Regions from separate parts of the Rhizobium sp. SJZ105 genome, predicted to be linked through region 3. Evidence: predicted binding sites of a transcription regulator. Region 3 holds the regulator's gene; each other region holds the start of a gene.

Region 1 (4,185 bases), 1.3 Mb from region 3:
GCCGTGAGGGGGCGTTTGTGCTTCCTCAATACCGTTTCGGCGACCCAGAGATAAGTTACGTCTTCCACGTTGTTGCGATACCCAAGTAAAGGAATGGAAAGACTATCTCCAATCGAGCATTGCGTAACTCGTCCACTTATACGACACGAGGGTTATCCCCAGTAATCAACGGTTGAATCGGCTGTTTTGCCTAGAAAATCGCTGAGTTGTCCCGATCGCGGGCGACTGTGATTGGAGGGATGTCTCGCTTCTTCGGGAATACAGCGCGACCGCAGGACCGTCCGTTACGAGCGAAAAATCGGACATGCCCAAATCAAATGCCGCGAGTGGACCCAATCAGTCAGCACAGGGACAAACCAAACCCGCGAAATCATCCGCGATCTGGATTCCGAAAGCGGCAGTTTAGATCAAGATGGCGACCCCTGCAGGATTCGAACCTGCGACATTCGACTTAGAAGGTCGACGCTCTATCCAGCTGAGCTAAGGGGCCGTCGTGCCGGACTATTGTTGCTCCGGCTGAAAATCGTTCAGTGCGTCTTCTTCAATGCGTCCAGGGCTGGGTGCGGTTGAAGCGGAAATTATCCGTGTAGGATACAACCTTGCGGGTTGCTTCCTTTGGCTGGATGACGCGGTATTCGATGCCCTTGCGCTGCGCATAGGCTTCGGCCTGTTCCTGCGTCTCGAATGTCAGCTTGACCTGCTGCTTCATGTCGGATGTCGAGGTGTATCCCATGATCGGATCGATCTTGCGCGGGACCTCAGCGTCGAATTCCAGAACCCAGACATTGGTTTTCGCCTTGCCGGATTGCATGGCGGTCTTTGCAGGGCGGTAAATCTTCGCAGACATGTCGAAACTGCTCCGGTTGGGCGGTGGGGCATGCGCCCCGGATTACTATTCACGTACCTGAATAGAATAACCAAATCGTGTCAGGAACGCTGAATTTGAAATGGACCGACTCCATGTGAGAGTCAAGACGATTATCCTTTGCGACCTCTTCACGGTCCCACCGCGTTGCATGAGTTTTCAATAATCGAGACAATGGGCTCAACAAAGATGAATTTCCCTGTTGCGGACTGCGGGTGAACCGTGTATTCCCCAGCCATCGCCTCGGCGGAGTGTAGCGCAGTCTGGTAGCGCATCTGGTTTGGGACCAGAGGGTCGGGAGTTCGAATCTCTCCACTCCGACCATTTAAAGCGAAACATTCGCTTGTCGGTGTAACCCTTTCAAATAATAGCTTCCGTTCAGTCCGCTGAAGGTCCGGCCAATGTGCTTTCGGCCGTGCCGATCGTCATGACATTGCCGCGCCATGCAACCGCGCTGCCGATCCAGCTGCGTACCCAGACGAATGGCATGATGACATCCCGCGCGACCATTGCCGGAAGGGTATAGAGTGATACCGGCCACCGGTTGAGAGCTGCGAGCGCCAGTTCCGGGCCATACATGATGGCGAGTACGGCAATCGCGGTGACGGCAAGGTTCACATCGGCGGCAGCGGCGGCAGCGAGTGCGAAGAGGAGCGGGGGAAGCGCGCCGGTGAGGATTTCCGGGGCGAAATATTGCGGGAAGGTGACGCGCCGCAGCCGCGCCCAGCGGGTCTGCCGCGACCATATCTCACCGGCATGGCGCTGTCCGAGCGGCTGCTCGAACGGGGCCGACACCAGGTGTACCTTGCGACCGGCATTTCTGACCAGCTTCGTGGAAGCGGCATCTTCGGCGATTTCGGCGGCGAGCGCGCGGATGCCGCCGCGCTCTTCCAGGAACGGCTTGTTCCAAAACATCGATTTGCCCTGCGCGAAGCCCATGCCGATGGCTTCCGCCGCATATTGCCAGCGGCCTTGCGAGCCGTTGAGGAAGGCGCATTCCACATGCGCCCAGAAGCCATCCGGCCGGGAGCCGAGCGGTGGCGAGCAGACCAGTCCGCTATCCGGCCGCCAGGCCGACATCATGGTTTCGATATAGGATTGCGGCATCAAAACATTGGAATCGGCCAGAATGACCCATTCGTGCCGAGCAGCACGCCAGCCCTTGACGCAATTGTTCAGTTTGGGATTGGCGCTGATGCGATCATCGCCGATGAGCAATTGCGCTGAAACTGCGGGGAAGGCCGCGCTTGCCTTGCGCACTTCCTCGATCACGGGATCGAACTCGTCGGCGACGCAGAACAGCAGCTCATAGTCCGGCCAGTTGAGCTGGAAGGCGCGCGACAGCGTCAGCGGTGTGAAAGTTTCGATGCCGCGCAGCGGCACCACCAGTGATACCGGCGGTTTCTGCCGGACAAGTGCGTTGTCCGTATCGCATCTTTTCAGCCGCCAGCCTGCCAGAACGACGCCGAGAAGATTGAAGGCGAGGAGCAGAATTGCGCAAAGGGCAAAAACAGTTTCCATGCTGGCCAGTTCCACTCCCAAGCTTTCAGCGGTTTACCCGCCAACCGATTCCATGGAATTCGTCATTGCGGATTATAACGTTTGCATGACAGTTACATGTCATGTTCCGCAGGCAGGATCCGACTTCGGTCGTTCATGCGCCCCTGGCGCACGGGTCGATGCCGCGTTTGTTACCGAGAAAGCGTGAACGGTTTTTGCAGACTACCTCTTCGCTAGGGGAGACGGTCGTTTGCCTGGTTGAATGCCATAACGACGAAGCGGGCGTGTCGCGCTATCAGGAATAGTCACGTCGAAACACCGATTGTAAGACAGAAATCTATCCGAGTATTGACTGCCGGTGCATGGGGAAAATTAAGACGGTGTATCTCACAGCAACCTCCCGATCCCTGTGCGCCCGGCCATTTGAATAGGACGAAGCTCAGGCTTCAATCAAACGGGCGATCCACGCAGGTGGATTGCCCGTTGTTTTGACCTCTGGAGGTGAGTTGATGACTGCAGATCGACTTGCCGCTCATCCGATTGTCATCACCGTAAGTGTCTGATATTTAGTCTATAATATTCACAAAGCCTTCCGCGTGACGACCTAGTGGATGTTCAGAATATGCGCGTGGCTGCTTGCGACCAGAAACGATTCCCGCGCTTTTTCGATGTCGCATTTTCCGGCGATAGCATCGAGACAGTTCCTGCGCGCGTCCTCATATTCCGGTCCGTGTTCGTCCGGCCAGCGGTACATCAGCATGTCCAGCGCCACCAGAGGGCTGTAGATTTCCACCGCTGCGGATAGCGGCAGGTGGATAGCCACCGGCTTCATCCACGAGGCGTGGTGACACGGCTCCGTTTTGTTAATCAGCATGTCATTCTCCTCCCTGTTTCATGCGCCTTGACGGCAGATTTCACTCCCATGCGCGAAATGCTCACCTCACGAAATGGTTCCCGATCACCTAAAATGTGATCGGGCAGGGGGTTCCAATTTGCCAAGATGAATGGAAGATGAACGAATTGATGAACCGGAGATGAACAAAATCGTGATTCGGGCGTTGTAATAGCCAAGAAGGAGAACGCACATGTTCAATTTGTCAGGCATTCAGGATAGCTTCTTTGGAGACCGCATGGCGGGTGTATGCGAGGCCATCACCTCTGCATTGGCTTTCGAAAACGGTCTCGAGAAGTCGCGGATTTCCGCAACCGTCGAAAATGACGTGATCTATCTTGAAGGGACGGCGGATTCGGTAGAGGCAATCGACATTGCCATCAATCTTGCCGCATCCATTTCCAATTGCCGGATTTTGAGCCATATCGAGCCGGTCTACTGAGATCTTGCCGGCCGGGCGAAACGTCGTCCGGCCTTTTCAGACGCAGTAACGCGGCAATGTCATTTCCGGTTGCCGATTTGTGCACTGCGAACCACATCGCCCGGTTTGATGCCGTAGCGTTTGGCAGTGCCGCCATTCAGTTCAAGCACGAATTTGACCGACCCACGGGAGCTGATGATCGCTTCTGAATGTGGCACGGCGTTCTCGTGGATATGGGTTATGCGCCCGTCCCGGGCGATGAACAGCATGTCGAGCGGAATGAGAGTATTCCTCATCCACATGGCTACATCCCGCTCCTTGCCGAAATCGAACAGCATACCGCTTCCAAGCGGCATGGACTTGCGAAACATAAGGCCCTGTTCGCGCTGGGCGTTGTCCAGCGCCAGTTCCGCAACAAATTCGTGGGTTTCTCCGGAGGCGGTCTCTATCGTCAGCGGTTCGGATTGAAACGTCTGCTGTTGTTGAGCCTGTGCTGCGCTTGAGAGC
Region 2 (4,185 bases), on a different contig from region 3:
GCCGGTGGGCCGGCTGATCGCCCGTTTTGATCACGGCTTCGAATGGCTCGCCGATCAATATCGGCACGTGATCGGCTGGACATTGCACCACCGGCTCGTCACCCTGCTCGTCACATCAGGCATTTTTGTCGGCAGCCTGCTCATGGTGCCGTTGGTCGGTGCGGAATTCGTCCCGAATACGGATGAAGGCCGCTTCCAGATAAACGTCACGGCACCGGTCGGCTCCTCGCTGGATTACACCACGGCGAAGGTGCGGCAGGTCGAGAAGGCACTCCAGGAATTCCCGGAGGTCGAAATGCTCTATTCCACCGTCAATACCGGCGGCACCGTCGGTAAACATCGCGCCGCCGTTCTGGTGGGACTGGTGCCGCTGGAGATGCGCAACCGAACTCCGGTCACGCTGGCCGATCCGATCCGCAAACGCCTGGCGGCCATATCGGGCATAGAGGTCGCGATCCTGCAAAACGGTCTTGGCGGTGGCGAAAGCCCCGTCCAGCTCAGCATTCTTGGCGACGACCGGGCGATCCTCGAAAAGATCGCCGACGGTCTGATGGAAGACATGAAAAAAATCCCCGGCCTCGTGGATGTGACCTCAAGCACCCGCGACGTGACCTCCATCCTTTCGGTACGCCTGAAACGCGAGGCGGCAAGCGATCTAGGCATTTCCCGATCCGATCTTGCCGCAGCGCTCTCGCCGCTCATCGCCGGTGAGGACGTGTCGAAATGGACGGATGCGGGCGGTAACAGCTACGACATCGTCGTGCGCCTGCCCGGCGAGCGGCGTGCCGACACGACGAGGATCAGCGAGTTGATGATTGCCACCAGCCGCACGGCATCCAACGGCTCGCCCCTGATGGTACGTCTGGATCAGGTCGCCGATATTACCACCGTGGAAGCACCCGCCGAAATCCGCCGCATCGACAATCGCCGCGAGGTGCTGGTTTCGGCCAACATATCAGGACGAGCGCTTGGCGAAGTGACAGACGTGTTGAAAACCCTTACCGCCGCCCGCGACCTGCCGGACGGCTACCGTATCCGCTTCGGCGGCGAAGCCGAAACCATGGAAGAGACGGTTGGCCACATGGTAACCGCGCTCGCAATGGCGGTCATCTTCATCTACATCGTGCTCGCCTCGCAATTCGGCAGCTTCCTCCAACCGCTCGCCATCATGGCGTCGCTGCCGCTGTCACTCATCGGCGTCCTCGTCGGGCTCTTGGTTGCCGGCAGCACGATCAACATGTTCTCGCTGATCGGCTTCATCATGCTGATGGGCCTCGTTACAAAGAACGGCATCCTGCTTGTCGATTTCGCCAACCGCGAAAGGAAGCGTGGACTTCCGCTCAACGAAGCGCTGGCGAGCGCCGGCATCATCCGCTTCCGCCCGATCATCATGACGACGCTTGCGATGATTTTCGGCATGATTCCGCTCGGGCTGGCTGTTGGCGGTGGCGGGGCGCAGCGCGCGCCGATGGCGCACGCAGTAATCGGCGGCCTCATCAGCTCCACCCTGCTCACCCTGATCGTCGTGCCAACAATCCTGTCTTACATCGACAGCATCACCCGGCGTTTCGCCCGCCTGCTACCGAAGGCACCGGACGAGATGGGGGAGACCGGATCGACCAAACGTCCATCTTCACCATCCTAGGTTCGCTGGTGACGTCTGCCGTCAGGACTTTTCTTCGGTCAGGCGTTTCCTCTTCCCCCTCGGGCGGAAGTCGACCAGAAGCGATTTCAGTTCGATTTCCCGGACGCGCCTTGCTGCCTCGTCCGGGCGAACCCATTCCAGAAGGCGTTCGCCGCGCTCCTTGAAACTCGTTTCCTCCCCGGTGATCTCGATCTGGAAGACATCGACAACGCAGGGAACGACATCGCCGTTGTCGAGCATCTTGAGATAGGTGTAGCGGCCAACGGCGTCCTTCCTCACGCGGCCGCGAACGCCCGCTTCCTCCCACGCCTCGATCGCGGCAGCCTCATGCGGCTTCTTGCGTTTCATCGGCCAGCCGCGCGGAATGATCCAGCGTGCGCTGGTGCGGGAGGTGACGACGAGGATTTCGATCTCTTCGCCGCTTCCGGTATAACGGAAGCATAAGGCGGCATATTGCTGCCGGAAAGAGCCGGTGAACAGCTTTTCAGGAACAGCAGCAAGTTGCTGGAGCAATGTCAGGGAACGCGCCGGACGGGCTTTCCGGCTTTTCTTCGTGGATTTCATATCCGTTGATACTGCCGATTTTCCGGGTTGCATCAATGCCCCGCGTGCATTTATGACAGTTTTATGACTATCACCCCCCACAACTAATAAAGCGCCATTGAGGGCCAATTCGCATGATGAGCATTTTTCGCAAGCTGATGCCGCGCGAGGACCGTTTCTTCGACATGTTTAGCAAACATTCGGAAACGGTCGTCAAAGCCGCCGCAGCTCTGGACCACCTTCTGAGCGGCGTCGACGTTGAGAAAAACTGCGACCTTATCGTCGCCCTCGAAGACCAGGCGGATGATATTACCCGCGACGTTCTGCTTGCGGTGCGCCGCAGCTTCATAACGCCCTTTGATCGTGGCGATATCAAGGACCTCATCCAGTCCATGGATGACGCCATCGACATGATGCACAAGACCGTCAAGACGATCCGGCTGTTCGAGCAAACCGAATTCGACCCGCTGATGCGCGAGATGGGCCACGAGATCGTGCGTGCGGCAAGCCTCGTCGCCGAAGCCATCCCGCTTCTGGAAAAGGTCGGCACCAATGCCCAGCGCCTGTCGGTGATTGCCGAAGAGGTTACCCGCGTCGAAGGGCGCTCCGACGAGCTTCATGACCAGGGCCTGAAGGACCTCTTCCGGCGCCATGGTGCGACCGGCAATGCCATGGCCTATATGATCGGCAGCGAGATCTACGGCGAACTCGAAAAGGTCGTCGACCGCTTCGAGGACGTGGCGAACGAGATCAGCGGCATCGTTATCGAGAACGTCTGATGGATGTCGCGCTTGCACTTCCACTACTTGTCGGCCTTATCGCCATCGCGCTGTTCTTCGATTTTCTGAACGGTCTCCACGACGCCGCAAATTCCATCGCCACCATCGTTTCCACCCGTGTATTGCGCCCGCAATATGCGGTGGCATGGGCGGCCTTCTTCAATTTCATCGCCTTCCTGTTCTTCGGCCTGCATGTGGCCGAAACGCTCGGCACCGGCATCATCGATCCGGCCATCGTCTCCCCGCAGGTGATCTTCGCGGCATTGATGGGCGCCATCGTCTGGAATATCGTCACCTGGATTTTCGGCATTCCCTCCAGCTCGTCACATGCCTTGATCGGCGGTCTCGTCGGTGCGGGCTTTGCGAAGGTCGGTTTCAATTCCATCGTCTGGTCGGGTCTTCTGAAAACCGTGGGCGCGATCTTCATGTCGCCGGCCATCGGCTTTTTCCTGGCACTGCTGCTGGTGCTTGCCGTCTCCTGGCTGTTCGTCCGCCAGACGCCCTTCGCCGTGGATCGCACCTTCCGCATCATGCAGTTCATTTCCGCCTCGCTCTATTCGCTCGGCCACGGCGGCAATGACGCACAGAAGACCATGGGCATCATCGCTGTGCTGCTGTTCAGCCAGGGGCATCTTGGAGAGAGCTTCTACGTGCCGTTCTGGGTGGTGATCTCGTGCCAGTCGGCCATGGCGCTCGGTACGCTTTTCGGCGGCTGGCGCATCGTGCACACCATGGGGTCGAAAATCACCAGGCTGAACCCGATGCAGGGGTTCTGCGCCGAAACCGGCGGTGCGCTGACACTTTTCGGCGCGACGTGGCTCGGCATTCCGGTGTCCACCACCCATACGATCACTGGCGCCATCATCGGCGTCGGTGCCGCGCGTCGCGTCTCGGCGGTGCGTTGGGGCCTTGCGGGCAATATCGTCATTGCCTGGGTCGTGACCATGCCGGCCGCTGCCCTGATATCCGCATCTGTCTATGGTCTTACATCGCTGTTCGGCTGAGACAGAGACCCGCCCTCTCTGCCAAAGCTCCCGGAACAAAAGCCACCCTGTGGTTGTTGATCCGGGAGACAACAGGCGACAAGGCGGATCGCGGATCATGGCACGGCAGGTTTTCTGGAAGGGCTATCTGAAGCTGTCGCTGGTGACGGCCGCAGTTTCGCTGACGCCTGCCACAACCGAAAGCAACAAATACCGCTTCCACGTTCTCAACCGC
Region 3 (4,185 bases):
ATGTTCATAAGCAAACAGCTTGCCTGTGCGGCCGACACCCGTCTGGACCTCATCGAAAATCAGCAGCAGGCCGTGCTCGTCGCACAATCCGCGCAGAATTTGCAGGAATTCCTTGCTGGGCGAGCGAATGCCGCCCTCGCCCTGGATGGGCTCGATCAGAAGTGCTGCAGTCTCAGCCGTGATGACGGCCTTGAGGGCATCGACATCACCGAACGGAACCTGATCGAAACCTTCGACCTTGGGACCGAAACCTTCGAGGTATTTCTGCTGGCCACCCGCGGCGATCGTCGCCAGTGTACGGCCATGGAAAGCGCCTTCGAAGGACACGATGCGGAACTTCTCCGGATGGCCCTTGGTATAGTGATAACGGCGGGCGGTCTTGATGGCGCATTCCAGGGCTTCCGCGCCTGAATTTGTGAAGAATACCTTGTCCGCGAAAGTCGCTTCCGTCAGGCGCCTGGCGAGTTTTTCCTGTCCCGGCACTTCATAAAGGTTCGAGACGTGCCAGACCTTCTCGGCCTGCGTCTTGATCGCATCAACGAGGTGAGGATGGGCGTGGCCCAGCGAGTTGACAGCGACACCGGCCGCAAAATCCAGATATCGCTCGCCGCTTTCCGTGAACAGCCATACACCCTCACCGCGCTCGAAGCGCAGGGGGGCTCTTGAAAACGTATCAAACAATGGCGCGCCGGCTTCGGCCATGGCTGTATCACTCCTTGCGCAGATGCGCTGTCAAACTGTTGTCAATAGGCTTGCGGGGTTATCCCTCGCCTGAAAATCAAAATGCCGCCTTGCGGCGGCAGGGGCACTATTGTCACTTCGTTTGCCGATGTCAACAAAAGTCAGCGTTTCCCGGGCTTCTCAAGCACTAGTATGCGGCGGCGGGCCAGCCCCAAGGTGTTGCCTTTCAGACTCAATACGCCAGCAAGTTGGGGAAAACCGGAAAATCGATTCCAGATGATTCCCGCGACTCTTGCCACGGAGTCGGGCTGGCACTAGGTTAATCGCTAATTACTAGACTGCATTGCGGCGGAACTAGTCACCGAAAATCAGGCGGAAACCACGCTTGCGGCATGCGCGCGAGACGGAGAGGGATTCTGCCGAAAATACACGCGACAAGCGGAGAAGCGGCATGAACTGGACAGACGAACGAGTCGAAAAGCTCAAGAAATTGTGGTCCGAGGGCCTTAGCGCCAGCCAGATTGCAGCGCAGCTGGGCGGCGTCAGCCGTAATGCCGTGATCGGCAAGGTCCATCGTCTCAATCTGCCGGGACGCGTCAAGGCTGGCGGTCCAGTGACTTCGGCACGCTCCGCGCCGAAGCGCACAGCTGCCCCTGCCCCGCGCGCGACGACTTTCGCAGGTCGCGTCAACGCGGCACCGGCGCGTATCCTCACCCGTTCGAACGCGGCAACGGCGCTGCACGAGGAGATCGATATCGAGACCGCGCAGGTGCTCGATTACGTTCCTTCCAAGAACGTTGTCACGCCGATTTCCCGTCGCCTGACGCTGACGGAACTGACCGAGCGCACCTGCAAATGGCCGGTTGGCGATCCGCTGAAGGACGACTTCCATTTCTGCGGTTGTGAAGCGCTGGAATCTTCGCCCTATTGCAAGTTCCATGCGAAACTCGCCTACCAGCCGGTGAGCGAGCGCCGCAAGGCTTGAGTGTTGCGGCACGCATTCAGCACTCAAAAATTACGGGCCTTCGGGCCCGTTTTTTTTATGACAAAAATCAAGCCGCTTTCTGGGGCGACTTGATGGCAGGCCACACCCTTTCCCCTTACTATTGGGCGTGACCCTTCTATCCGGATCTCAACGCGCCGCCGATCTCCTCCGGTCAAAACGGACAATGGCATCGAGTTTGGCGGATATTCATATTGAAAAAGCCCGAAATCGTTTCAGATTTCGGGCTTCCTGATTTTTTGGTGCACTACTTCGCCAGCGAAACCACCTGGTTCCGCGTCGCTCAGGCTTCCATAGAATATCCCGCGCCACGCACCGTGCGGATGACATCCTGCATGTGCGAGAAATTCAGGGCCTTGCGCAGACGTCCGACGTGCACATCGACAGTGCGCTCGTCGACATAGATATCATGACCCCAGACGCCATCCAGCAATTGCGAGCGGGAAAACACCCGACCCGGCGACGTCATCAGGAATTCCAGCAAGCGGAATTCCGTCGGGCCGAGGCGCACTTCGCGGCTTTTGCGGTGAACGCGATGGGTCTCGCGATCCAGTTCGATATCGCCGCATTTGAGCACCGACGACAGAACCTCGGGACGGGCCCGGCGCAACATGGCCTTGACCCGGGCCATGAGTTCCGGCGTCGAGAACGGCTTGACGACATAATCGTCAGCGCCGGTAGCGAGACCGCGAACCCGTTCGCTCTCTTCGCCACGCGCCGTCAGCATGATGATGGGCAGGCGTTCTGTTTCCGGCCGCATTCTCAAGCGCCGGCATAGTTCGATACCGGAGACACCGGGCAACATCCAGTCCAGGATGAGAAGATCCGGAATGCGCTCCTGCAGCCTGATTTCCGCCTCATCGCCACGGGGTATCGTGTCGACGTCGTATCCCTCAGCCTCGAGATTGTAACGAAGCAGGACGCTCAACGCTTCCTCGTCTTCCACAACTGCAATCTTGGGCACCATATGCTGAACTCCGCAAGCTTCTGCTTGTCTGTTACTCGGTCACCGAACCAAGCGTGTTGGAACTGTCGTCCTTCGGACGCTCGCCCTCCGGCTGGCTGCCGGTGGTCATGTAATAGATCGTCTCTGCGATATTGGTCGCATGATCGCCGATACGCTCGATGTTCTTGGCGCAGAACAGAAGATGCGTGCAGGTGGTGATGTTGCGCGGGTCTTCCATCATGTAGGTCAGAAGCTCCCGGAAGAGCGACGTGTACATGGCATCGATTTCCTCGTCGCGTTCACGGATCGCATTGGCCTTTTCGGCGGAACGCGTGGAATAGACGTCGAGGACTTCCTTGAGCTGCACCAGCGCCAGGTCGGACAGATGCTCGATGCCGCGGGCGAGCTTGCGCGGAACGCCGGTGCCGGCGACAGCGATAACGCGCTTGGCCGTGTTCTTGCCAAGATCGCCGACGCGTTCGAGATCGGCGGCGATACGCAGGGTGCCGATGATCTCGCGAAGGTCTGCCGCCATCGGCTGACGCTTGGCGATGGTTACGATCGCCTTGTCGCCGATTTCGCGCTCAGCGTGGTCGAGAATGGTATCGTCCGAAATGACTTTCTGCGCGAGCGCAGCATCGGAATTGACGAGTGCGCGCACGGCGTCACCGCACATCTGCTCGGCAAGACCGCCCATTTCGGCGATGCGGCGCGTCAGAAACTTCAGTTCGTCGTCATAGGCAGACAGGATATGCGAATGGGTCGTTGTCTGTGTCATGGTCTATTCCTCCGGCTTGGCCTGCATGCGCGTGCCCAACAGCGGGGCACGGCAGAGGCACCAGTCTTGTACGGTTACGATAAAGCACCGGCCGGGGATCAGCCGAAGCGGCCCATGATGTAGTCCTGCGTGCGCTGGTCGTCCGGATTGGTGAACATCTTGTCGGTTTCGTTTTCTTCGACAAGATGACCAAGATGGAACATGGCCGTACGCTGGGAAACGCGCGCCGCCTGCTGCATGGAGTGCGTGACGATGACGATGGTGTAGTTGGTGCGCAGTTCGTGGATCAGTTCCTCGACCTTCGCAGTCGCGATCGGATCCAGCGCCGAGCACGGCTCGTCCATCAGGATCACTTCCGGGCTGACGGCAACCGCGCGTGCGATGCACAGACGCTGCTGCTGGCCACCGGAGAGGCCCGTGCCGGATTCCAGCAAACGATCCTTCACCTCGTTCCAGAGACCCGCTTTCTGCAGGCTATGCTCGACGATCTGGTCCATATCTGCCTTGTTGCGGGCGAGACCATGGATACGCGGGCCGTAGGCGATGTTCTCATAAATCGTCTTCGGAAACGGGTTCGGCTTCTGGAACACCATGCCGACGCGGGCACGCAGTTCCACGACGTCGATCTGCTGATCGTAGATATCGTCGGTATCGAGCGTGATCTTGCCGGTGACCCGGCAACCGTCGATCGTGTCGTTCATGCGGTTCAAGGTGCGCAGGAAAGTGGATTTACCGCAACCGGACGGGCCGATAAGTGCAGTCACCGTGTTTTCGCGG

What was found. Region 3 encodes PhoB, which activates phosphate uptake and scavenging genes when phosphate is short. Its sites were predicted from a motif close to TGTCATNNANCTGTCAT; they were not measured.
Region 1: a site for PhoB is predicted at 2,472-2,488, ahead of FB593_RS00740 (ceramide glucosyltransferase). Genes of this name have one in related genera too.
Region 2: a site for PhoB is predicted at 2,262-2,278, ahead of FB593_RS21150 (DUF47 domain-containing protein). Genes of this name have one in related genera too.

What each region holds. Positions count from the first base shown of each region.
Region 1 covers NZ_VIUP01000001.1:138,140-142,324, forward strand. Annotated here, with positions in the region: gene FB593_RS00720 (HTH domain-containing protein) at 1-68, opposite strand, end outside; tRNA gene FB593_RS00725 (tRNA-Arg) at 414-490, opposite strand; gene FB593_RS00730 (ETC complex I subunit) at 542-847, opposite strand; tRNA gene FB593_RS00735 (tRNA-Pro) at 1,113-1,189, shown strand; gene FB593_RS00740 (ceramide glucosyltransferase) at 1,244-2,386, opposite strand; gene FB593_RS00750 (DUF982 domain-containing protein) at 2,970-3,239, opposite strand; gene FB593_RS00755 (BON domain-containing protein) at 3,451-3,699, shown strand; gene FB593_RS00760 (DUF192 domain-containing protein) at 3,759-4,185, opposite strand, start outside.
Region 2 covers NZ_VIUP01000008.1:191,964-196,148, reverse strand. Annotated here, with positions in the region: gene FB593_RS21160 (efflux RND transporter permease subunit) at 1-1,645, shown strand, start outside; gene FB593_RS21155 (NUDIX hydrolase) at 1,667-2,209, opposite strand; gene FB593_RS21150 (DUF47 domain-containing protein) at 2,323-2,967, shown strand; gene FB593_RS21145 (inorganic phosphate transporter) at 2,967-3,971, shown strand; gene FB593_RS21140 (Ku protein) at 4,069-4,185, shown strand, end outside.
Region 3 covers NZ_VIUP01000001.1:1,473,023-1,477,207, forward strand. Annotated here, with positions in the region: gene FB593_RS07455 (aspartate aminotransferase family protein) at 1-702, opposite strand, end outside; gene FB593_RS07465 (GcrA family cell cycle regulator) at 1,133-1,666, shown strand; gene phoB (phosphate regulon transcriptional regulator PhoB) at 1,968-2,651, opposite strand; gene phoU (phosphate signaling complex protein PhoU) at 2,683-3,408, opposite strand; gene pstB (phosphate ABC transporter ATP-binding protein PstB) at 3,507-4,185, opposite strand, start outside.